4 regions of the Kitasatospora sp. NPDC032121 genome follow, and region 2 is predicted to be linked to each of the others. Evidence: riboswitches for the same ligand, from Rfam matches in the RefSeq annotation. Region 2 holds a riboswitch; each other region holds the start of a gene.
What was found. Region 2 has a riboswitch for cyclic di-AMP ahead of ACZ5OX_RS37405 (M23 family metallopeptidase). Riboswitches for the same ligand answer to the same signal wherever they lie in the genome.
Positions count from the first base shown of each region.

Region 1: another riboswitch for cyclic di-AMP. It lies ahead of ACZ5OX_RS05890 (M23 family metallopeptidase); the one in region 2 lies ahead of ACZ5OX_RS37405 (M23 family metallopeptidase).
Region 3: another riboswitch for cyclic di-AMP. It lies ahead of ACZ5OX_RS16055 (LysM peptidoglycan-binding domain-containing protein); the one in region 2 lies ahead of ACZ5OX_RS37405 (M23 family metallopeptidase).
Region 4: another riboswitch for cyclic di-AMP. It lies ahead of ACZ5OX_RS03440 (NlpC/P60 family protein); the one in region 2 lies ahead of ACZ5OX_RS37405 (M23 family metallopeptidase).

Region 1 is NZ_JBVILX010000002.1:22,677-27,976, forward strand. Features, by position in the region: gene ACZ5OX_RS05880 (GNAT family N-acetyltransferase) at 1-184, opposite strand, end outside; gene ACZ5OX_RS05885 (hypothetical protein) at 227-1,102, shown strand; gene ACZ5OX_RS05890 (M23 family metallopeptidase) at 1,162-2,010, opposite strand; cyclic di-AMP (ydaO/yuaA leader) riboswitch at 2,023-2,181, opposite strand; gene ACZ5OX_RS05895 (YiaA/YiaB family inner membrane protein) at 2,377-2,667, shown strand; gene ACZ5OX_RS05900 (alpha/beta fold hydrolase) at 2,743-3,624, shown strand; gene ACZ5OX_RS05905 (TetR/AcrR family transcriptional regulator) at 3,751-4,317, shown strand; gene ACZ5OX_RS05910 (ATP-binding protein) at 4,612-5,300, shown strand, end outside.
Region 2 is NZ_JBVILX010000029.1:36,120-41,419, reverse strand. Features, by position in the region: gene ACZ5OX_RS37410 (APC family permease) at 1-1,093, opposite strand, end outside; gene ACZ5OX_RS37405 (M23 family metallopeptidase) at 1,455-2,450, opposite strand; cyclic di-AMP (ydaO/yuaA leader) riboswitch at 2,453-2,590, opposite strand; gene ACZ5OX_RS37400 (MFS transporter) at 2,944-4,485, shown strand; gene purB (adenylosuccinate lyase) at 4,527-5,300, opposite strand, start outside.
Region 3 is NZ_JBVILX010000004.1:472,221-477,520, forward strand. Features, by position in the region: gene eno (phosphopyruvate hydratase) at 1-247, opposite strand, end outside; gene ACZ5OX_RS16055 (LysM peptidoglycan-binding domain-containing protein) at 589-1,509, opposite strand; cyclic di-AMP (ydaO/yuaA leader) riboswitch at 1,515-1,681, opposite strand; gene ACZ5OX_RS16060 (cytochrome P450 family protein) at 1,920-3,254, opposite strand; gene ACZ5OX_RS16065 (SDR family NAD(P)-dependent oxidoreductase) at 3,577-3,999, shown strand; gene ACZ5OX_RS16070 (nucleoside triphosphate pyrophosphohydrolase) at 4,004-5,032, opposite strand.
Region 4 is NZ_JBVILX010000001.1:750,666-755,965, forward strand. Features, by position in the region: gene ACZ5OX_RS03430 (hypothetical protein) at 1-785, opposite strand, end outside; gene ACZ5OX_RS03435 (C40 family peptidase) at 965-2,011, opposite strand; gene ACZ5OX_RS03440 (NlpC/P60 family protein) at 2,238-3,353, opposite strand; cyclic di-AMP (ydaO/yuaA leader) riboswitch at 3,364-3,517, opposite strand; gene ACZ5OX_RS03445 (C40 family peptidase) at 3,855-4,892, opposite strand; gene ACZ5OX_RS03450 (NYN domain-containing protein) at 5,094-5,300, opposite strand, start outside.

The DNA.
Region 1 (5,300 bases), on a different contig from region 2:
CCATCGCCTCCTCCAGGTAGAGCTCGACCTGGTCGGCGCAGTCCTCCCGGTCGCTCGGCCCGAAGGGCAGGTACCGGGTGACCTCCGGGTCGCCGAACAGCGCGTGCAGCGCGTCCACGTCGCCCTCGGTGTGGTGGTACTCGCGGACGGCCAGTCGCGGGCCGGTGAGTCGTACGGGGACCATGGCTGCCGACCCTATCCCCGCCCGGCGGCTACCGTTCGGACTATGAACGACGAAGACCTGCGGCTCGCCCCGCGCACCAAGGCCGCCGACCTGCTCGCCTGGGCGGCCGAGCAGGGCCGCGCGCCGGTGGCCGAGGAGCCGCTGCGCGCGGTGCTGGCGCTGCTGGAGCTGGGCGAGGGCAGGATGCACGACGGCTGGCCCGAACTGACCTCCGACGCGGTGGAGCACCTGCTCCACGAGCGGCTCCACCTGTACGTCCAACCCGCGCCCGAGGAGGACCCGCTCGCCTACGGCGACGCCGTCCGGCTGCTGATCGACCACCAGCGGGCGGCCCGCCGGCTGAACGCCAAGCGACAGGAGCGGCTGCACGAGGAGGCCGAGTGGCAGGGGGAGGTCGCGGCCGGGCTGCTGCGCCGCGCCGACCTGGTGACCTGGCCCCGGTTGTACGCGCTGCTGCTGCACGCGCACGGGGCGGACGTCACGGATCCGGAGGCGGTGCGGGAGTGGCTGGCCGGCTTCGGGGAGTTCGCCGAGGAGGAGCGGCTGGCGGCGTTCGAGGCGCTGGCGTCGGCCGGCTGGCTGGACGAGCCGGACGAGCGGGGCTGGGGCCCGGGCCGGGTGCTCTCGGTGGGCATGGCCACGGACGGCGCGCGTCGGCTGCTGGAGCAGGGCCTGATGCGGCGCAGCTACCGCAACCTGGCGCGGCTGACCGCGCTGGGCCGGCCGATGCCGGACGAGTTGGCCGGGGACTTCGGGAGGTTCGAGGAGGCGGCGGTGGACGCGGCGCTCGACCTGTTCGGCGCCTGGACGGTGCCGGGGCTGCCGCGGCTGCTGGTGACGGAGTTCCCGGAGCTGGCGCCGGAGCCGGGCCCGGAGGAGATCGACGCGTACCTGGCGCAGCTGCCCGTCGAGGAGTGAGACGCGGCGCGGGAGGCCCCGGTCCAGGGGCCTCCCGCGGGTGCGTCGGTGCGCGTGCGTCAGGGGTTGAGGCCGCGCTGCTGGAGCCAGGGCTCCGGGTCGACCGGGGCGCCGCCGCCGGGGCGGACCTCCATGTGCAGGTGGGGGCCGGTGACGTTGCCGGTCGCGCCGACCTTGCCGATCTGCTGGCCGGTGGCGACGTTGCCGGAGCCCTTGGTGATCGAGGAGAGGTGGCAGTACCAGATCTCGGTGCCGTCGGGCAGGGTCTCGACGATCCGGTAGCCGTACGAGCCGGCCCAGCCGGCCGAGGTGATGGTGCCCTGGCCGAGCGCGTGGACGGGGGTGCCGGTGTCGGCGGCGAAGTCCAGGCCGGTGTGCAGGTTGGCCCAGTAGCGGGCGCTCTGGCCGTAGTGGGCGGAGAGCCGGTAGTCGTTCACCGGGAGGGTGAGGGCGGCGGCCTTGGCCCGCTCGGCCTCCTCGGCGGCGCGCTTGGCCTCGGCCTCCTTGGCGGCGGCCTTGGCCTCCGCCTCCTGGGCGGCCTGCAGCCGGGCGGTCTCCTCGGCGGCGGTGCGCTGGCTGTCGGCCTGGTGCTGGATGCGGGCGGCGAGCGCGAGGCCGGGGTCGGCGGAGAGGGCGACCGGGGTCTCGTCCGGGACCTCGACGGCGGGGGCGGCGGCCGGGGTCGCCGAGGCGAAGCCGGTGGCGCCCAGCGTGGCGGCGACGGCGGTGACGCCGAGCAGCGGGGAGGCCCCGCGGGTCTGACGCGGCATCCGGTGGCGGTTGGTGTCGGCCTCCGCGGCGAACGCCTCCGGGCCGAAGGCCTCGGGGCCGTCCGGGCCGGGGTGGTCGAGGAGCTGGGTACCGGCTGCGGGGCCGGCCGGGTGTGCCGGGGTGTGCGTCGACGCCACGGAGGCGCGCTCCTTTCCTTCCTTCGCGCCTACCGGGTTAGCTGACGGGTTCGGAGCAGGAAGGTCTCCTACGGCCGGGCCGGGGCCCCGCCGATTCACCCCAAGGAACGTGGTTCCCCGGCTCCCTGACCTGCCCGGGGGCGGGTCGGCGGGATTAGGCGACGGCGCACGGTGCCGTCTGGGTACGGCGTTGACAACCGCGCTGCGTTATCAAACGTTAATCCTAGGAAGCTCTGATTCCAAGCCATCCGTTTCGGGCCGCCCGATCACAGGTGAACGGACGTCAACGAACGACCCCTCATGCACGGCCCCATCTGAGTACCCCTACTCATGTGCGGCCCGGCCGGGCGGCCGCATCCTGACGCCATGAGCGCACCGATGCAGACCCGCACCACGGCCGCGTACCACATCCAGGCCGTCCTCTCCTTCGCCCTGTCGGGCATCGCCCTCGCCGCCGGGATCGCCTACCTGCCGGTCGGCGGGTGGACCCGGGCCTTCCTCGGGATCGGCCTCCTCTACACCGTCACCTCCGCGTTCACGCTGGCGAAAGTGGTCCGGGACCGGCAGGAGTCCAACGAGATGGTCACCCGGGTGGACCAGGCCCGGCTGGAGAAGCTGCTCAGCGAGCACGACCCGTTCAAGGTGGAAGGGGTCTGACCGCACCCGTCCGACCGCGCCCCCTTCCCCCGGCCCGCCGGCCGCTTGACGGCTAAGGCTATTAGCCTTAGCTTTATGGCTATCGGCAGTACCGCCGATGCCCCGCACCCGCGGCCCGAGGAGGACCCCGTGAACGGCACCATCACTCCGAGCACCCAGTACCTGACCGTTCCCGGTGGCCGGATCGCCTTCGACGACACCCGGCAGGGCGACGGCACTCCCGTCGTCCTGCTCCCGGGCATGCTCGACAGCCGGGCCGCGTACCGGCACCTGCGCCCGCTGCTGGTCGCCGCCGGCCACCGGGTCGTCACCATGGACCTGCGGGGCTTCGGCGAATCCTCGATCAGCTGGGACGACTACAGCCCGGCCGCCATCGCCGACGACGTCCTCGCCCTGCTCGACCACCTCGGCATCGAGCGCGCCGTCCTCGCCGGCAACTCGTACACCGGGGCGACGGTCGTGAAGGCCGCCGGGGACGCGCCCGAGCGGGTCGCCGGGATCGTCCTGATCGACGCCTTCGTCGAGAGCCCGCCGCCGGGCGCCCTGATGCGCGGCGTCATGGCCCTGATGGGCCCCGCCCTCGTCCACTGGCCGGCCTCCTGGGGCTTCTACCTGCGCCGGATGGCCTTCCCCGGCGCCAAGCCCGCCGACTTCGACGCGTACGTGGACGGGCTGGTCGCCGCGCTGCGCACGCCGGGGCGGAAGACCGCCACCCGCGGGTACGTCCACGGCGACTCGGCGCCGGTCGGCTGGACGGCCGCCGTGCGGTGCCCGGCGCTGGTGGTCATGGGCGACAAGGACCCCGACTTCCCGAAGCCGGAACTCGTCGCCGACCGGCAGGCCGCCGCGCTCGGCGCGCGGAAGGCGATGATCGAGGGGTCCGGGCACTACCCGATGGCCGACAACCCGGCGGCCACCGCGGACGCCCTGCTGCCGTTCCTCGCCGAACTCGGCTGAGCGCCGCCGCCGGCCCCCGCCCGACCCTGACCCTGCCCGCCCCTGCCCGCCCCGCCGACGTCACCGGCACCCGCCCGACAGCGCCCGACGTCACCCGACTTCGACCCGTACGGAGAGCCCGAGCCCATGCCCCGCGTAGGACTGACCCCCGACCAGGTCGTCGACCACGCCCTCGCCCTCATCGACGAGCAGGGCGCCGAGGCCCTCACCCTGGCCTCCGTCGCCGCCCGGGCCGGGGTCGCCACCCCCTCGCTGTACAAGCACGTCAGCGGCGGCCTCGCCGAACTGCGGCGGCTGATCGCCGTCCGGGTCACCGGGGAACTGGCCGACCGACTGGCCGAGGCGGCCGTCGGACGCAGCGGGGACGACGCCGTCGCCGCCGTGCTGCGCGCCTACCACGCGTACGCCACCGAGCACCCGCACCGCTACAACGCCCTCCCCCAGGCCCCGCAGCCGGACGACGACCTGGCCCGCGCGGCCGCCCGGCTCGTCGGCGTGATCGTCGCCGTCCTGCGGGAGTACGGCCTCGACGGCTCCGAGGCGATCCACGCCGCCCGCACCGTCCGCTCCCTCGCCCACGGCTTCGCCTCGCTCACCACCGCCGGTGCCTTCCAGCTCGCCGAGGACCTCACCACCACCCACGACCGCCTCGTGGCCACCCTCACCACCGGCCTGCGCGCCTGGCCCGCGTAGCGGACCGGCACCGGAGCGGACCGGCACCGGTGTTCCCGCACCCGGCCGCGCCCCTTCCGAACACCGTGAGCACGGACCCCACACATCGTGGAACGCGATCCGGCCACCCGGCTCGATTCCGACGTTGCCCGCCGGTGCCGGTCGGGCAGGTACGGCCCCTCGTCAAGCGGTGGGATCGGGGTCGAACGAGTGCCGATTGCCGCCGAATTGACTCGATATTGACAAGATCCGGTCACTTGGCGAGATCCGTTCACACCTTCGTAGGATCATCACCCTAGAATTCGCCGCGTGACGATGACTCAGTGGTCCGTAACGGCAACCGGCGTGCTCGCCGTCCTCGCCCTCATGGCCGCCGCGCGGTACCGCGCCGTGTCCGTCACCCAGCGCGGCCGCGCCGACCGGCTACAGGGCGAACTCGCCGCCGTCCAGGAACAGCTGGCCGCCGAACTCTCCCGCCGCGGCGCCGACCTCGCCGCCGTCCAGCAGGAGCAGGAGCACACCGCCTCCACCCAGCGGGCCTTCCTCAGCGTCGCCCGCCGGATCCTGGTGATGGCCCACGACCAGCAGGCGCTGCTGGACGAGATGGAGCGCACCCACGACGACCCGGCGCTGCTGGAGGGCCTGCTCAAGGCCGACCACGCGGCCGCCCAACAGGCCCGGCTGGCCCAGACCCTGGCCGTGCTCTGCGGCGCGCGGGCCGGCCGGCACTGGCCGGAACCGGTCTCCCTGGAGGACGTCGTCCGCGGCGCCCAGTCGCGCATCCTGCCGTTCCAGCGCGTGGTGGTGCGCAGCCGGATCGAGACCGCGGTGGTCGGCGCCGCCGCCGAGGCGCTGATCCACGCGATCGCCGAGCTGCTGGACAACGCCACCCGCTACTCCCCGCCCAGCACCCAGGTGTTCGTCACCCTGGTGCCCGTGCACAACGGCGCCGTCATCGAGATCGACGACGGCGGCGTCGGCATGCCGGAACAGGCCGTCGCCAA
Region 2 (5,300 bases):
AGCCGTGCCGCGGATGGGTGCGGCCGAGCCCCCGGTACAGCAGCCCCTCCCGCCCGATCGCGTACAGGTAGCGGGCCGCGCACTGGTGGAAGGCCATCGCGCAGGCGAACGAGCCGGTGACGACCAGCCATTGGAACACCTTCACCGCCCAGGCCCCCAGGTGCGCGCCGAGCGGGTCGAAGAACAGGCTGTTGCCGTCCTTGCCCGGCACCGCGCCGTTCGCCACCGCGATCGCCCGCTCGACCCCGTTGCCGGACACGATCATCCAGGACACGAAGACGTAGAGCAGCCCGACCCCGATCACCGACACCAGCGTCGCCCGCGGCACCACCCGCTTCGGGTCGCGGGACTCCTCGCCGTACATCGCGGTGGACTCGAACCCCACCCAAGACCAGAACGCGAAGAACAGGCCGAGCCCCGCCGCGGCCGCCGAACTACCCACCCCCCTCAGCGCGTTCAGCGGGTTCACGGCCGCGAGCACGATCCCGTCCGGGCCGCCGCCGGAGAACAGCACGGCGAACGAGACGGCACTCAGCACCCCGATCTCCAGCACCAGCGCGACCCCGAGCACCTTGGCCGTCAGGTGCAGGTCGAACCAGGCCATCACCCCGATCACCGCCGCCCCGGACAGCGCGTACCAGCCCCAGCCCAGCTCCACCCCCAGCTGCGAACGGACCAGCCCGCGCAGCGAGTACGCGAAGAAGCCGAGGGCCGAGGCCTCGGTGACGACGTACGCGAGCACCGCCAGCAGCCCCGAGGCCATCCCGACCACCCGGCCCAGCCCGTGCGAGACGTAGCCGTAGAACGCGCCGGCCGCGGTGATGTGCCGGGCCATCGCGACGTAGCCGACCGAGAACACCGTCAGCACCACCGTCGCCACGACGTACGCGGCGGGCGCTCCGACGCCGTTGCCCTGCCCGACGATGATCGGCAGGTTGCCGGTCATCGCGGTGATCGGGGCGGCGGTGGCGAGCGCCATGAACACCACGCCGACCAGGCCGACCGAATCGGCCTTCAGCCGGTCGACCCCGTCCTCCCCGGGCCGCTCCCGGCCGGCCGTCCTCCCCGCCACGCCCCCACTGCGGACCGCCATCCGCCCTCCTCGCCTCCGGACCCGCCCGCCCGGCCGGACCGACCGGGCGCTGACCGTCCGCCAGCATGACGTGCCGCGGCCACCCGGCGATGCCCCCGAACCCCTCCGTCACACCGGAGTTGACGCCGCGTTCGACCCGTCCGAACGAATCCGGGAACAGCCGGGCGGCACGGAAACGGAAGTGGCCGGCCCGGCCGCACGAGGAGTCCTCGTACGGCCGGGCCGGCCTGGGCGTGTCCCGCGCCCATGTCCGCCGTGCGGCGATCACCCGGTCGAGCGGTCACCCGACATGACCATCCCGGAGGATCGTTTCGCCCCGCAGCGACGGTGGTTCCGGAAACCCTCGGAGCTCAGCCGTGGGTCAGAGCGCGACGCCGTGCGCGCGCAGGTAGGCGACCGGGTTGATGTCCGAGCCGTACTCCGAGCCGTTGCGGATCTCGAAGTGCAGGTGCGGGCCGGTCACGTTGCCGGTGGCACCGGAGAGGCCGATCTGCTGGCCGACGGTGACGGCCTGACCGATCCTCACACCGATCGAGGAGAGGTGCGCGTACTCGGCGTAGTGGCCGTCGGCGAGCTTGATCTCGACCTGGTTGCCGTAGGCGCCGCCGTTGCCGGCCTTGACCACGACACCGTTGGCGATGGCGCGCAGCGGGGTGCCGGTGGAGGCGACGAAGTCCTGGCCGGTGTGGTGGCCGGAGGCCCACATCGAGCCGGCCACGCCGTAGGCGGTGCCGAGCCTCGGGTTGGCCAGCGGGGCGACGAAGCCGGAGGTGGCGGCGGCGACCGGAGTGGCGGTCACGGCCTGGGCCGGGGTGGCGACCTGCAGCTGGGTCTGCAGCTGCGTGGACGGCTTGACGGCCTCGGTCCGCACCTGGACCTGGTCCTGCGCCTTGGCGGCCTGGGTCGCGGGAGCGGCCGACTCGGCCGGGGCGGCGGGCTTCGCCGGAGCGGAGTCGGCCGCCGGCGCGACGGCGTGGCCCGGCAGCGCGAGCTGCTGGCCCGCGAAGATCAGGTTCGGGTTGGCACCGACGACCGAGCGGTTCTGCTCGTACAGCGCGTGCCAGCCGCCCTCGACGTTCTTGACCTCGGCGATCTTGGACAGGGTGTCACCGCTGACGACGCGGTAGCTCTCCTGCGCGGCCTGGGCGGCCGGAGCGGTGGCCGGAGCAGCGGCCGGAGCGGCCGACTCGGCGCGGGCGGAGGCGGCGGCCTGCGCGACCGGGGCGGCCGGAGCGGTGTGGGCCTGGGCGCTCATCGCGGTGACGAGCGGAAGGGCGAAGGAGACGCCGGTGACGGCGGTGGCGATGCCGATGCGGGCGGCGCGGGGCAGGGCGATACGACGAGCCTGAGCAGGCATGGAAGTTTCCTCTCCGACGCCTGCGAGGTGAGCTGTCGGGTTCGGGCTGGAGTTGCCCGGCCGCATGCGCGGCTTCACCCCTAGCCGGTCCTGGACGCCCGCGCCCTGAGGCGCGAACTCCGGTCCGGCGACTTACCTGTGGGTCCCCCGCTCCTGCCGTACAGAGTTCGTTTCGAACCACCGGGCAGCGGCAGGACTCGGCGTTCCACCCGGCGGATCCGTCCGGACTGGCCGGGCGGTCGCTGAACTAAAACCCATCCGTTCGGGTGAAGCAATGTCGATCTTTGAAAGCGCAACCATTCCCCCTCCCGCGGTGACCCTCCGCAGGCCGGAGCCCACGTTCCGTACACAATCCATTCACCCCCCGCCACTGATCCACGACCCTGCGCCGAGATCCGCGACGCTGCGCAGCCGCCCACTCACACCCCGCCCACCGTCAACACACCCACCGGTGACCCTTGTCACGTGCGCCCCGGCAGCGCAGGATTCGCCCGTGGCCACCTCAGAGGCCGGCACCCTGCGCCTGAGCACCGCGCAGGGCCGCTGGGTACTACTGGCGACGGTGCTCGGCTCCAGCATGGCGATGCTCGACGGCACCGTGGTGAACGTCGCCCTGCCCCGGATCGGCGCCGACCTCGGCGCCTCCCTCGCGTCCCTGCAGTGGACCCTGAACGCCTATCTGCTCACCCTGGCTGGCCTGATCCTGCTCGGCGGCGCACTGGGCGACCGGTACGGACGGCGCAAGGTCTTCCTGATCGGCGTGGTCTGGTTCGCCATCGCCTCCGCCGCCTGCGCCGCCGCACCGAACATCCACGTGCTGATCGCCGCCCGCGCCGTCCAGGGCATCGGCGGGGCACTGCTCACCCCCGGCTCGCTCGCCATGCTCCAGGCGGTCTTCCACCCTGACGACCGCTCGGCGGCGGTCGGCCTCTGGTCCGGCCTGGGCGGGGTGTCGGCGGCGGTCGGCCCTTTCCTCGGCGGCTGGCTGGTGGACGGCCCCGGCTGGCGCTGGATCTTCCTGCTGAACCTGCCGCTCGCCGCCGCCGTGATCGCCGTCGCCACCCGGTCGGTGCCGGAGAGCCGGGACAAGGACGCCTCCGGCCGCTTCGACGTGCTCGGCGCCGTGCTCGCCGCCCTCGCCCTCGGCGCGATCACCTACGCGCTGACCGCGGCCGGCGAGGGCCTGTCCCCCGCCGTCTGGGTCAGCGGGGTGATCGGGGTGGTGCTCGGCGTCGCCTTCGTGGCCGTCGAGCGCCGCGCGCCCGAACCGATGCTGCCGCTCGGCCTCTTCTCCTCCCGGCTGTTCACCGCGGTGAACCTGGTCACCCTGTGCGTGTACGCGGCGTTCAGCGGTGTCTTCTTCCTGCTGGTGGTGCAGCTCCAGATCGTGTCCGGGTTCTCGCCGCTGCTCTCGGGCTTCGCCCTGGTGCCGATCACCGTGCTGATGCTGCTGCTGTCCGCCCGTGCCGGACGCCTCGGCAAGCGGATCGGCCCGCGCATCCCGCTCACCGTCGGCCCGATGCTGTGCGCCGCCGGGGTGCTGCTGATGCTGCGCATCGGCCCGGACTCCTCGTACTGGGTGGACGTGCTGCCCGCCGTCACGGTGATGGGCTGCGGCATGACGCTGCTGGTCGCACCGCTGACGGCGACCGTGCTGGCCGCCGTCGAGGTCCGCCACGCGGGCATCGCCAGCGGGGTCAACAACGCCGCCGCCCGCGCGGCCGGCCTGCTCGCGGTGGCCGCCCTGCCGGCGCTGGCCGGGCTGAGCGGCGACGCCTACCGGGTACCCTCCTCGGTCGACGCCGCCTTCCACACCGCCATGCTGATCTGCGCGGGCCTGCTGGTCGCCGGCGGGCTGATCGCCTCCGCGACCGTACGGGGCAACGTGCTCGCCCCCGAGGAGCAGCCGGTGGCCGAGCCGAACTGCGACTGGCCGTGCGGGCCCACCGCCCCGCCGCTCGACCCGGGCCACGTCCCCGTGACGCGCGAGGGCCCCGCCACCGGTCCGGCGGCGGGGCCCTCACCCAACGGCTGACGCTACGTCAGAAGGCGCTTCCCGTCAGGGAATTCCGCCCGTCAGAGAATGTCGCCGGGCGCGTACTTGGCGGCCTCCGGGTAGGCGGCCGCGACGGCCTCCACCTGGCGGACGACCTCGGCGACCTGAGCGCCGGCCGCGCCGGTGAAGGGCAGCTTGTCGGCCAGCAGCGCGTCCAGGGCGGCCCGGTCCAGCGGGATCCGCTCGTCGGCGGCCAGCCGGTCCAGCAGCTCGTTCTCCCGGGCGCCGGCCCGCATCGCCAGCGCGGAGGCGACGGCGTGCTCCTTGATGACCTCGTGCCCGGTCTCCCGGCCGACGCCCGCGCGCACCGCGCCCATCAGCACCTTGGTGGTGGCGAGGAACGGCAGGTAGCGGTCCAGCTCGGCCTCGATCACGGCGGGGAAGGCGCCGAACTCGTCGAGGACGGTCAGGAAGGTCTCCAGCAGGCCGTCGAAGGCGAAGAACGCGTCCGGCAGCGCGACCCGGCGCACCACCGAGCAGGAGACGTCGCCCTCGTTCCACTGGTCGCCGGCCAGCTCGCCGGTCATCGAGGCGTAGCCGCGCAGGATGACGGCCAGGCCGTTGACGCGCTCGCAGGAGCGGGTGTTCATCTTGTGGGGCATCGCGGAGGAGCCGACCTGGCCCTCCTTGAAGCCCTCCGTCACCAGCTCGTGGCCGGCCATCAGGCGGATGGTCTTGGCCAGGCTGGACGGCGCGGCGGCCAGCTGGACGAGGGCGGTGAGCACCTCGAAGTCCAGCGAGCGCGGGTAGACCTGGCCGACGCTGGTCAGCACGTGGTCGAAGCCGAGGTGCCC
Region 3 (5,300 bases), on a different contig from region 2:
CGTAGCCGACCAGCTCCGGGCCGATCTGCTCGATGACGGCCAGGACGGCCTTCTCGACGCCCTTGCCGAAGTAGCGGTTCTTGTCGCCGTCGCGCAGCTCCAGCGCCTCGAAGGCACCGGTGGAGGCACCCGACGGGACAGCGGCACGACCCGTGCTGCCGTCGTCGAGGCCGACCTCGACCTCGACCGTGGGGTTGCCGCGGGAGTCGAGGATCTCACGGGCTACGACGACATCGATGGACGGCACGAGGCATCTCCTTGCGGAAGCAGGGTCCGGTCTGACGGTGGGTGCTGTCAGCAGGACGATTGCGGAGTCGTTACGACCAGAGCCTAACCGCCCGGGCTCCCGGGGCCACGTCCACCTCGGTCCCGTCTCAGCGTGTGGCCCCACTACCCACCGGTAGTTCACCTGCTTGTCCCAGCTTGTCCCACCGGAGCGGGCGAATGCGGACGAAGGGGACCGGTAGGAACCGGTCCCCTTCGGACGGCGGGCGGAGCGGCACCGGCGTCGGGCCACGACGGGGGTGACGGCCGGGGTGACGACGGCGTCGGGTCACGACGGCGTCGGGTGACGGCCGGTGCGACGGCTCAGCCGAGGTGCAGCACCTGGCCGGGCATGATCAGGTTCGGGTCGCCGCCGACGGTGGCGTGGTTCTGCTCGTACAGCGCGTGCCAGCCGCCGGACACGCCCTGGGCGGCGGCGATGGTCGACAGGGTGTCCCCCGCGCGGACGGTGTAGTCGTGGCCGGCGGCCTGCGGGGCCTGCTGGGCGGCGAGCGGAGCGTACTGCGGCTGGGCGGCGGCCTGGCCGGCGTACTGCTGGTAGACGCTCTGGTGGCTGGTCCAGTACCAGGCGCCGTTGTTCTGGTACCAGAACACCTTGGCGTCGGCGTCCCAGCCGGCCTTGCCGGAGAAGCCCGGGGTCTGCGGCTGCGCCTGCTGCTGCGGGACGGCCTGCTGGACCGGCTGCGCGGCGGGCTTCTGGGCAGCGGGCTTCTGGACCGGCTTCTGGGCGGCGGGCTGCTGCGCGGCCGGCTTCTCGGCCGGCTTGGCGGCGGGCTTCGGGGCCTGCTGCTTGGGGGCGGACTGCGGCTTGGCGTCCGAGGAGGTGTCGACCACGGCCGCGGCGCCGCCCTTGGTCAGACCCGCCTTCTGGGAGCAGACCGGCCAGGCGCCCGGCCCCTGCGAGGCCAGCACCTTCTCGGCGACCGAGATCTGCTGGGCCTTGCTGGCCTGGTTGGCCTGCGACGCGTAGGCGGTGCCGCCGTACGCCTTCCAGGTGCTGGAGGTGAACTGGAGGCCGCCGTAGAAGCCGTTGCCGGTGTTGATGCTCCAGTTGCCGCCGCTCTCGCACTGGGCGACGGCGTCCCAGGTGGAGGCCGGGGCCGCGGAGGCGCCGGTGGCGGTGAGGAGCGGCATCGCGAGTCCGACGCCGGCCACACCGGCGACGGCGATGGCCTTCTCGGCCTGGGTGCGACGACGGTGACGGCCAGTTCCAACGAACAGCATGAAGAGGTCCCTCTCCGCACGCCTGCGAGGTGAGCTGTCGGGTTCGGACCGGGAGGTGGCCCGGCCGCCGTACGCGGAAACGATTCCGCTCGGGCGGCTTCACCCCAAGCCGTGGGAGACGGCAACAAACCTGGTTCCCCCGCCCCTGCCCAGGGTCTGGTCGGTTTCCCGGGCGCGGCGGGCAGGATTCGGCGTTCCGCGCACGAGGTCCGCAGCTGCGAACTCCAGGGAGAGTAGACAGATCATCAGGACAATCACAAGCTCATATCGTCGATATCACACGACAATTACGGCCCGTGTCCGATCGCCTACCAACGGCGGTGTTATGTCCGGATTGATGGGTGTTCACACCTCCGCCGGCGGGCGATCTGCGACGCCCCGTCAGCGTGATCTCAGCAGGTCGGAGGGGTTCAAGAGACCTGCGAAGGGGTGTGCGGAGGGGTGTGCGGAGAGCGGCCCTCCGGGCTGAATTCCACCGGTAGTTCGCGCAGCCCACGCATGATCAGGCCACCGCGCCAGCGCAGGGCGTCCGGGCTTTCCGCGAGCCGCAGATCGGGCAGCCGGGAAAGCAGCGAGGCCAGCGCCGCACGCCCCTCCAACCGGGCGAGCGGAGCGCCGATGCAGTAGTGGATGCCGTGCCCGAAGCCCAGGTGGGGATTGTCCGTACGGGCCAGGTCCAGGGTGTTCTCGGCGGCGAACCGGGCCGGGTCGCGGTCCGCCGCGGCCAGCACCACCAGCACCGGGTCGCCGACCGGGATGTCCACCCCGCCGATGGTCAGCGGACGGGTCGCGAACCGCCAGGTCGCCAGCTCCACCGGCCCGTCGTAGCGCAGGAGTTCCTCGATCCCGGTCTCCAGCAGCGCGCTCTCCCCGCGCGCCACCGACTCCTGCAGCAGCCGGCGCTGCTCCGGGTTACGCAGCAGCGCGTACGTGCCGTTGCCGATCAGGTTCACGGTCGTCTCGAAACCCGCGAACAGGAGGATGAAGGCCATCGCCGCGGCCTCGTTCTCCGTCAGGTGCTCACCGTGGTCACTGGCCCGGATCAGACCGGAGATCAGGTCGTCCCCGAGGTCCGCGCGCTTGCGGTGGATCAGCTCCAGCAGGTACGCCCGCATCCGCTTCACCGCCCGCCCCACGCCGCCGCGTTGGCCGCCGCCCTGCCCCGGCTTCGTGTGTCGCAGCATCATCCCGGCCCAGTCGCGGAAGTCGTCCTGGTCCTCGGCCGGCACCCCCAGCATGTCGCAGATCGCGTAGATGGGGAGCGGGAAGGCGAACTCGTGGATCAGGTCCGCCGAGCCGCGCTGCGCGAAGCCGTCGATCAGCCGGTCGGTGAGCTGCTGCACCCGCGGCTCGAACTCGGCCACCCGGCGCGGCGTGAACGCCTTCGACACCAGGCGGCGCAGCCGGGTGTGGTCCGGCGGGTCGATGTTCAGCAGGTGGGTCATCAGGTCCGCCTGCCGCTCCCCCGGGATGCCCACCCGGCCGGTGCGGTGCGCCTGCTCGCTGTGGTGCGCCGGGTTCTTCGACAGCCGGCTGTCCGCGAGCGCCTGCCGGGCGTCGGCGTACCTGGTCACCAGCCAGGCCTCCACCCCGCTCGGCAGGGTGGTGCGGTGCACCGGGGAGTGCTCGCGCAGCCAGGCGTAGGCGGGGTACGGGTCGGAGGCGAACTCCCAGGTGAACAGCTGCGGGGCGGGGGCATCGGAGGACGCGGCGGCGGGCCGGGCGGGGTCGGGCTGAGCTGGCATGGACCGACCGTATCCGGTGCGACCGGCGCACCCGCCCTCCGGCGGGCCGCGCCCGTCGGGCGGCGCTCCGCGGCGGGGTCATGACCGGGTCACGGCCGGCTCCACGGCCGGCTCATGGACAGGCCGTGGCCGGGCCGTTGACCCTCCGTGGACGGGTCGTGGACGGTCCGTGGACAGCTCTTGGCCGACTCTTGGCCGCGGGGCGGGCGTGAGCCTGGTCACCTGAGGGGTAATCCCTGTTGCGGAGGGTCAGGACGTGCCTACGATCCTCCGCAGTACGCGTGGGCGCCGGTGCGGTGTCGCCCACAGGGAGGAGCAGGCCATGCGGGTCAGCGGGTCAGTCGTCGTCATCGCGGTCCTCGACGGCGGGTCGGGCGCGGGCCTCGCCCGCCGGTTCTCCGCGGCCGGCGCCGCCGGAATGCTGATCGCCGACCAGTACGTCGGCGTCGCCGAGGACCTCGCCACCGAACTCGACCGGCCGGGCTGCCCCGTCGTCGGCGTCTGCGGCGACATCCGCCGCCCCAGCGACGTCGCCGCCCTCGTCGACACCGCCGAGAAGCACCTCGGGCCGATCGACCTGTTCGCCGTCGCCGGCCCGGGCGGCGAGCGGATCATCTCGCTGGCCGACCTGCCCGACCACCTCGACCTGGAGCGGCTCGCCGAACTCGTCCTCCTCGTCGGCGAGGCCATCGGCGAACTCGTCCCGCCGCAGCGGCGCCCGGAGCACACCGCCACGGCGGCCTGAGCACCTACTCCCCGTCCGGCTCGAGACCCTCGGCCGCGCGCACCCCGTCCCGGTAACCGCGCGCGGCCGACCGCAGCGCCGCGTCCACGTCCACCCCTGCGTCGTGGGCCCGCTGCACCACCGCGAGCAGCAGCCGGCCCACCGAGTCGGCGGTCAGCTCGGCGGGCAGCTCGTACGGCTCGTCCGGCATTCCGGTGAACCCGGACCGGCGCACCCGGGACACCAGCTTCGCCGCGTACGCCAGCGCGGGCAGCCCGGCCGGCACGCCGTCCAGCACCGACTCGCGGTCCGCCTTCTCGGCCGCCTTCAGCTGCTCCCAGTTCGCCTCCGCCTCGGTGGCACCCTCGACCTCGACGTTCCCGAACACGTGCGGGTGCCGGTACATCAGCTTCTCGACGATGTCCCCGGCCACGTCGTCGACGGTGAACGGGTCGGTCGGGTGCTCCTCGGCGATCCGGGAGTGGAAGAACACCTGGAACAGGACGTCGCCCAGCTCCTCGCGCAGCGTCTGCCGCTCCCCGTCCTCGATCGCCTCGACCAGCTCGTACGCCTCCTCGACCAGGTACTTCACCAGGGTCTCGTGCGTCTGCTCGGCGTCCCAGGGGCAACCGCCCGGGGAGCGCAGCCGGTCCATCACCGTCACCAGGTCCAGCAGCCGCGACCCCGGCAGGTCGTACGAGCCGGGCAGCACCTCGATCTCGGGCACCTCGCCGGCCTGCTCCACCGCGAGCCGCGCCAACGCGTCGGTCAGCCCCGGGTCCCCGTCCGGGCTGCCCAGCCACACCGTCGGCCCGCCCCCGGCCGGCTGCCCGGTCAGCAGCCGCGCCAACGCGGGCGCCGACCCGGCCGGCACGACCTCCACGCCCACCCCGGCCTGCCGCACCGCCGCCACCTGCGGATGCCCCTCGTCCCCCACCAACACCCGCCCCGCCGACCGCAACGCCTCCCACGCCGGCCACGCCAGCAGCCCGGGAGCCACCCGGTGGGTGGTGGTCAGCAGGATCAACTTCGCGCCCGGAACATTCGTCGTCACACCCCGAACCTACCTCCGCCCCCAGCCACGCCCCCACCAGCGCAGAACGCCGAACCCGCCGACTTCCCGGTCCCCCGCTCTCGCCCGGCCAGTCCCGCCGCGACACGAGAAGTCGGCCCGGCCGACTTCCCACTCCGGATCCGCTCGGCCCCGGGCCACGCCTCCCGTCCACGCAGAAGTCGAACCCGCCGACTTCCCACGCCGAACACCCACTCCGGGCACCCGCACCAAGCCCCGGCAGGCACGGAAAGTCGGCCTCACCGACCTC
Region 4 (5,300 bases), on a different contig from region 2:
CGGTCGGCGGGCAGCGCGGCGGGCTGCTTCCCGGCGGCGACGTCCCTGGCCAGCTCGGGGGCGATCTGCTGCGGGCCGCGGCCCGTGTCGCGGTAGGCCGTCCAGTCGGCGACGCCCTCGGAGAGCCACAGCGGGGTCCAGGCCCGGGTGTCGGCCCTGGTGGCGACGTGGGTGGCCTCGTGGGTGATCACCACCTGACGGCCGAAGTCGCTGAGCCGCCCGTACGCCTCCGGGTTGACCAGCACCCGGTCCGCCGGGGTGTGCCAGGGCGCGCCGGGGGCGGCCACGGTGACCGCCGCCATGCCCGTCCAGCCGTCCGGGTCGCCCTCCAGCAGCCGGGCGAACCGCTCCTCGGTGGCGGGCCGCTCCAGCAGCAGCCGCTGCGGCCAGGCGTCGCCCCAGACCTCGGTGACGGCGGGCACCGCCCGGTCCGCCACCGCGACCAGCTCGGCCGGGTCGGGGCCGTCGACCGGTCCGAGCACCAGGCAGTGCGCGCCCGGCGCCGACCGCAGCGGCCCGAAGTCCCAGGGCGCGGGCGGTCCGCCCGCGCCCTCCTCGCGCTCCACCCGCCAGCCGCCCCCGGCCGGGACCAGCTCGATCCGGCGCGGGTACACCACCGGGTACTCGTCGTACCCGGCGATCCGCACCGTCAGGTCGGCGGCCGCGGTCAGCCGTTCCGGCCCGCCGGAGGCGGCGAGCACCACGTTGCGGTACGCCGCCTCGGCCACCGGCAGCCCGGCCCACGGCGGTGCCGACCCGGCCCGCTCCGCCAGTGCGGCGGCCACCTCGCCGTGCCGGTCCGCCGAGCGCGCCGCGGGCGGCGCCGCCGGGGCGGCCGGGGGCAGCGACAGCTGGGCCAGCCCGCCGGCCGCGAGCAGTAGCGCGCCCCGCCGGGACAGCGCGCGGCGGGGGCGGGGTATCCCGGCGGGGTCTTCGGGGTCGGCGGAGCCGGGCGTCGGGGCGTTCAGAGCCGGACCACCCCGGAGACCGGCATGGCGGTGACGCTCTCGTAGCGGACCTTGGCGCCCGGGCGGGGGGCGTGCACGATCACGCCGCCGCCGGCGTACATGCCGACGTGGTGCATGTCCCGGTAGAAGATCACCAGGTCTCCCGGTCGCGCTTCGGACAGGCTGATCCGCTGCCCGGCGTACGCCTGGGCCTGCGAGGTGCGCGGCAGGGTCACTCCGGCCTGCCGCCAGCTGTAGTACATCAGACCCGAGCAGTCGAAGGCGTGCGGTCCGGTGGCCCCGTAGACGTACGGGGAGCCGATCATCCGCACCGCGGCGGCCAGCGCGGCCGCCCCGCGCTCGGAGGCGGGCGGGGCGGTGCCGAGGTCCAGCCGGTCGGTGCCCCGGGTGGCGCGCTGCTCGGCGTCCCGGGCGTCCTGGGCCGTCATCCGGGCCCGCTCGGCGGCACCCAGGCCGTTCAGCAGCTTCTGCGCCCCGGCGAGCCGCTGCTGGATCTGCTGCTTGGTGTCGGCGAGCGTGCGGCGGGTCTGGTCCAGCTCGGCGAGCTTGCCGGCCGCCTCGGTGCGGCGCTGGTCGAGCCGGCGCTGCCGGGTGACCAGCTCGTGCAGGGTCTCCTGCTGGCGCGCGGCGGCCTGGCCCAGGGTGCGGGCGCGGACCAGGTAGCCCTCCGGGTCGGACGAGAGGAACAGCTGGGCGGTCTGGGCCATCCCGCCGCCGCGGTACTCGGCCCCGGCCACCGTGGCCAGGTCGCCGCGCAGTTCGTTGAGCTGGTCCTGGGCAATGGCGATCTCGCCCTGGAGGATCGTGGTCTCGCCCTGGAGCCGCCGCTGGGCCTCCTGCGCCGCGTTCGCCTTCTCGGAGGCCTGCTCGGCCTCGTCGTACAGCTGCTCGACCTGTGTCCTGACGTCCTGACGATCGCCCGGGTCCGGGCTGTCCGGCGCGGCCTGGGCACGGCCTCCGGCGGCCACGCCCAGCGCGGTGGCGGCGGCCGCGGTCAGCACCAGCGCCCGGGTGAGCAGTTGGGAACGGCGGTGCACGGGCATGGCGGCAGCGGCTCCAATCCTGCGGCGCGGCCCCGCCGCCGCACCGGGACGGGCGGCCGTCGAGCGGGAGTCCGGTGGCAGACGTTAGCGAGTCCGGGCAAGCGAGTCCAAACCCTTCCCAACCCGAATATTCGACCCCTAATCGGACATCAGCTCGACCCGCCGGAAAAGCCGCAGGCCCGGCCTTCCCTGGGGAAGGCCGGGCCCGGAGGCGTCCGAGCGGGGATCAGACCCGCACGATGGAGGACAGCGGCATGTTGCCGACCGCCTCGTATCGCACCGACGCACCCGGCTTGGGAGCGTGCAGCACCTGGCCGTTGCCGGCGTAGATGCCGACGTGGTGGGCGTCGCTGTAGAAGATCAGCAGGTCGCCGGGCTGGGCCTGGGAGATGTCCGAGCCGATCCGGGTGCCGGCCCCGGCCTGCGCCTGCGAGGTGCGCGGCAGCGACACCCCGGCCTGGTTGAACGCCCAGACCATCAGGCCGGAGCAGTCGAAGGAGCCCGGGCCGGTGGCGCCCCAGACGTACGGGCTGCCGACCTTGGACGCGGCGTACGAGAGGGCGGCGGCACCGCGCGAGCTGCCCGCGGCCACCTTCACCGGAGCGGCGGTCGAGCCGGTCGCCAGGTTGCCGCGGCTGTTGTCGCGCGAGGCGCGGTCGGCCTGCTGCTGCTGCGCCTGGGCGGCGTCGGCCTTGGCCTTGGCGTCGGCCGCGGCCTTCTCCTCGGCCTGGCGCAGCGCCTGGCGGTCCTGCTCGGTCAGGGTGTTGAGCAGGTCCTGGGCCGCCTTCAGCTTGCCCTGGACCTCGTCCTTGGAGGCCTTCAGCTGCTGGGTGGTCGACTCCAGCTCGGCGAGCTTGCCCTGGGCCTCGTTGCGGTCCTGGTCGAGCTTGCGCTGCTGCTCCTGGAGCTCCTTCAGCTGACCCTTCTGGGTGCTGCCGGCCTGGTTCAGCGTGCCGGCCTGGCTGAGGAAGTTGTCCGGGCTGGAGGAGAACATCAGCTGGACGGTCGGGGATATGCCCCCGTTGCGGTACTGCTCGCCGGCGATCTCGGCGAGGCCGCCCTGGAGCTCGGTGACCTGGGCCTGCTGACGGGCCACCTGGTCCTGCAGGCCGGAGACCTGCTTCTCCAGTTCCTGCTGCTTGGCCTGGGCGGCGTTGTAGTTCTCGGTCGCGACCTCGGCCTGCTCGTTGAGCTGGTCGACCTGCCCCTTGACCTGCTCCTTGGTCGGCTGCGGGTCCGCGTGGGCACCCTGCGCGGAGAGGACGACGGCCGCCGCGGCGACACCCGTCAGGATCGAGACGCGGGCGCGACCGGCGGGCTTGGGACGACGATGGGACGCCACGAAGGCGGACTCCTTCTTCCTACGTCCGCCTACCGGGTGAGCTGACGGGTTCGGGCCGGAAGCATGCCCTACGACGCCTCACGGCCGTTCCACCGGCCGACCTGGCGCCGATTCACCCCGGAGGAACGTGGTTCCCCGGCTCCGCTCCGCAGCGCCCCGAACACCGGGCTCCCCTGTCGGGCAGTCGCTTCGACCTGCCCCGCTGCCTCGCGAACTCGGCGGTAACCACCGCCGCCACCCTGGCTGGGCGATCGACAGTGCGGTGGTTCGGAGCATGACCCTAGTAACTGAACCGTGATCGGTTCAAATCCTTGTCAGAAAAAAGACAGAAGATTACCCAAGTTCTTTTGTGAAAATGACCGATGGTGACCACTGGTACACACAAGGCTGATCGGTTCTCAGCATGTGGTCACAAAAGGGCGGGAAAGCCGAACGCCACCCCCACGGGGAGGGTGGCGCTTTTCACAGGCCCTCGAGGAGCCCCGCGGGCGTGTCGGGCCGTCAGACCCGGCGGATGGTGTTGATCGGCATCGCGTCGGCCTTCATCACCTTCACCACGTCACCGGTGTGCGGCGCGTGGACCACCATGCCGTTGCCGATGTACATCCCGACGTGGTGCATGTCGGAGCCGTAGATCACCAGGTCGCCGGGCTGGGCCTGGTCCAGCGAGGGCACCCGGGTGCCGTAGTGGCCCTGCTCCTGCGAGGTGCGCGGCAGCGAGACGCCCGCCTGCCCGTACGACCAGACCATCAGGCCCGAGCAGTCGAAGGTGGTCGAGCCGGTGGCGCCCCACACGTACGGCGAGCCCTGCTTGCTCATCGCCTTGGCCATCGCCACGGCCGCGTAGCCGCTGGCCGGCGGCAGGCTGCCGAGGTCGACCCGCTCGCTGCCGCGCGAGGCGCGGTCGTCCTGCGCCTGCTGGGCCTTCAGCGCGGCGCGGTCGGCGGCGCTGAGCGAGTTCAGCAGGTCCTGGGCGGCCTTCAGCTTGGTGTTGACGTCCGCCTTGGCCTGGTTGAGGTCCTTGGTGGTGGTGTCCAGCGAGGCGAGCACGGCGGCCGCCTCGGCCTTCTCCTGGTCCAGCCGGCGCTGCTGCTCCAGCAGCCCCTTGAGCGCCTCGGCCTGGCTGGTGCTCGCCTGCTGGACTGTCGAGGCCTTCTCCAGGTAACCGGACGGGTCGGAGGAGAGCATCAGCTGGACGGACGGGTCGATGCCGCCGGAGCGGTACTGATCCCCCGCCACCTCGGCCAGGCCGCCCTGGAGCTGGGTCATCTGCTCCTGGCTGCGGGCCACCTGGTCCTGCAGCTGGTCGGCCTGCTTGCGCAGCTGGTCGGCCCGCTCCTTGGCGCCGTTGTACTTCTCCGCCGCCTGCTCCTGCTCCTCCTGGAGCTGGTCGATCTGCGCCTTGACGTCCGCCTTGTTCGGCTGCGGCGCAGCGTGCGCGGCCACCTGGGCGGAGAGGGCGACCGCGGTCGCAGCGGCAGCGGTGAGCACGGAGATCCGCGCGCGGCTCGGCTGCTTGGGACGGCGGTGGGAGGCCAAGGGACCGGCTCCTTCTTCCAGCGGACTCACCTGATGGGATGAGATTCCCGAAAATAGGTTTGACGCCAGACCCTAGTGAAGATCTATCCGTTTTGCCACTCCCCCGATGGCATGAACTCGGCCACCCCACACTGACTCCACAGCCCCCTCACAAGGCCCCGGAACCGCCCCTGACCAGGAATCACACGGAATCGGCCGACGTCAGGGCCGGGCCAGCCGGTTCAACAGCAGCACCGACGCCACGGGGCGCGCGCCCGCCTTCCGCACGCCCTCCGCGACCTCCCGGTCGGTGGACACCACCACCACCGGACGACCCTGCGGCTCGGCCCGCACCAGACGGCGGATCAGCTCGTCGGCCGTTTCCCCGGTCCGGCTGAACCGCACCCGGACCCCGCGCGGTGGCGCCAT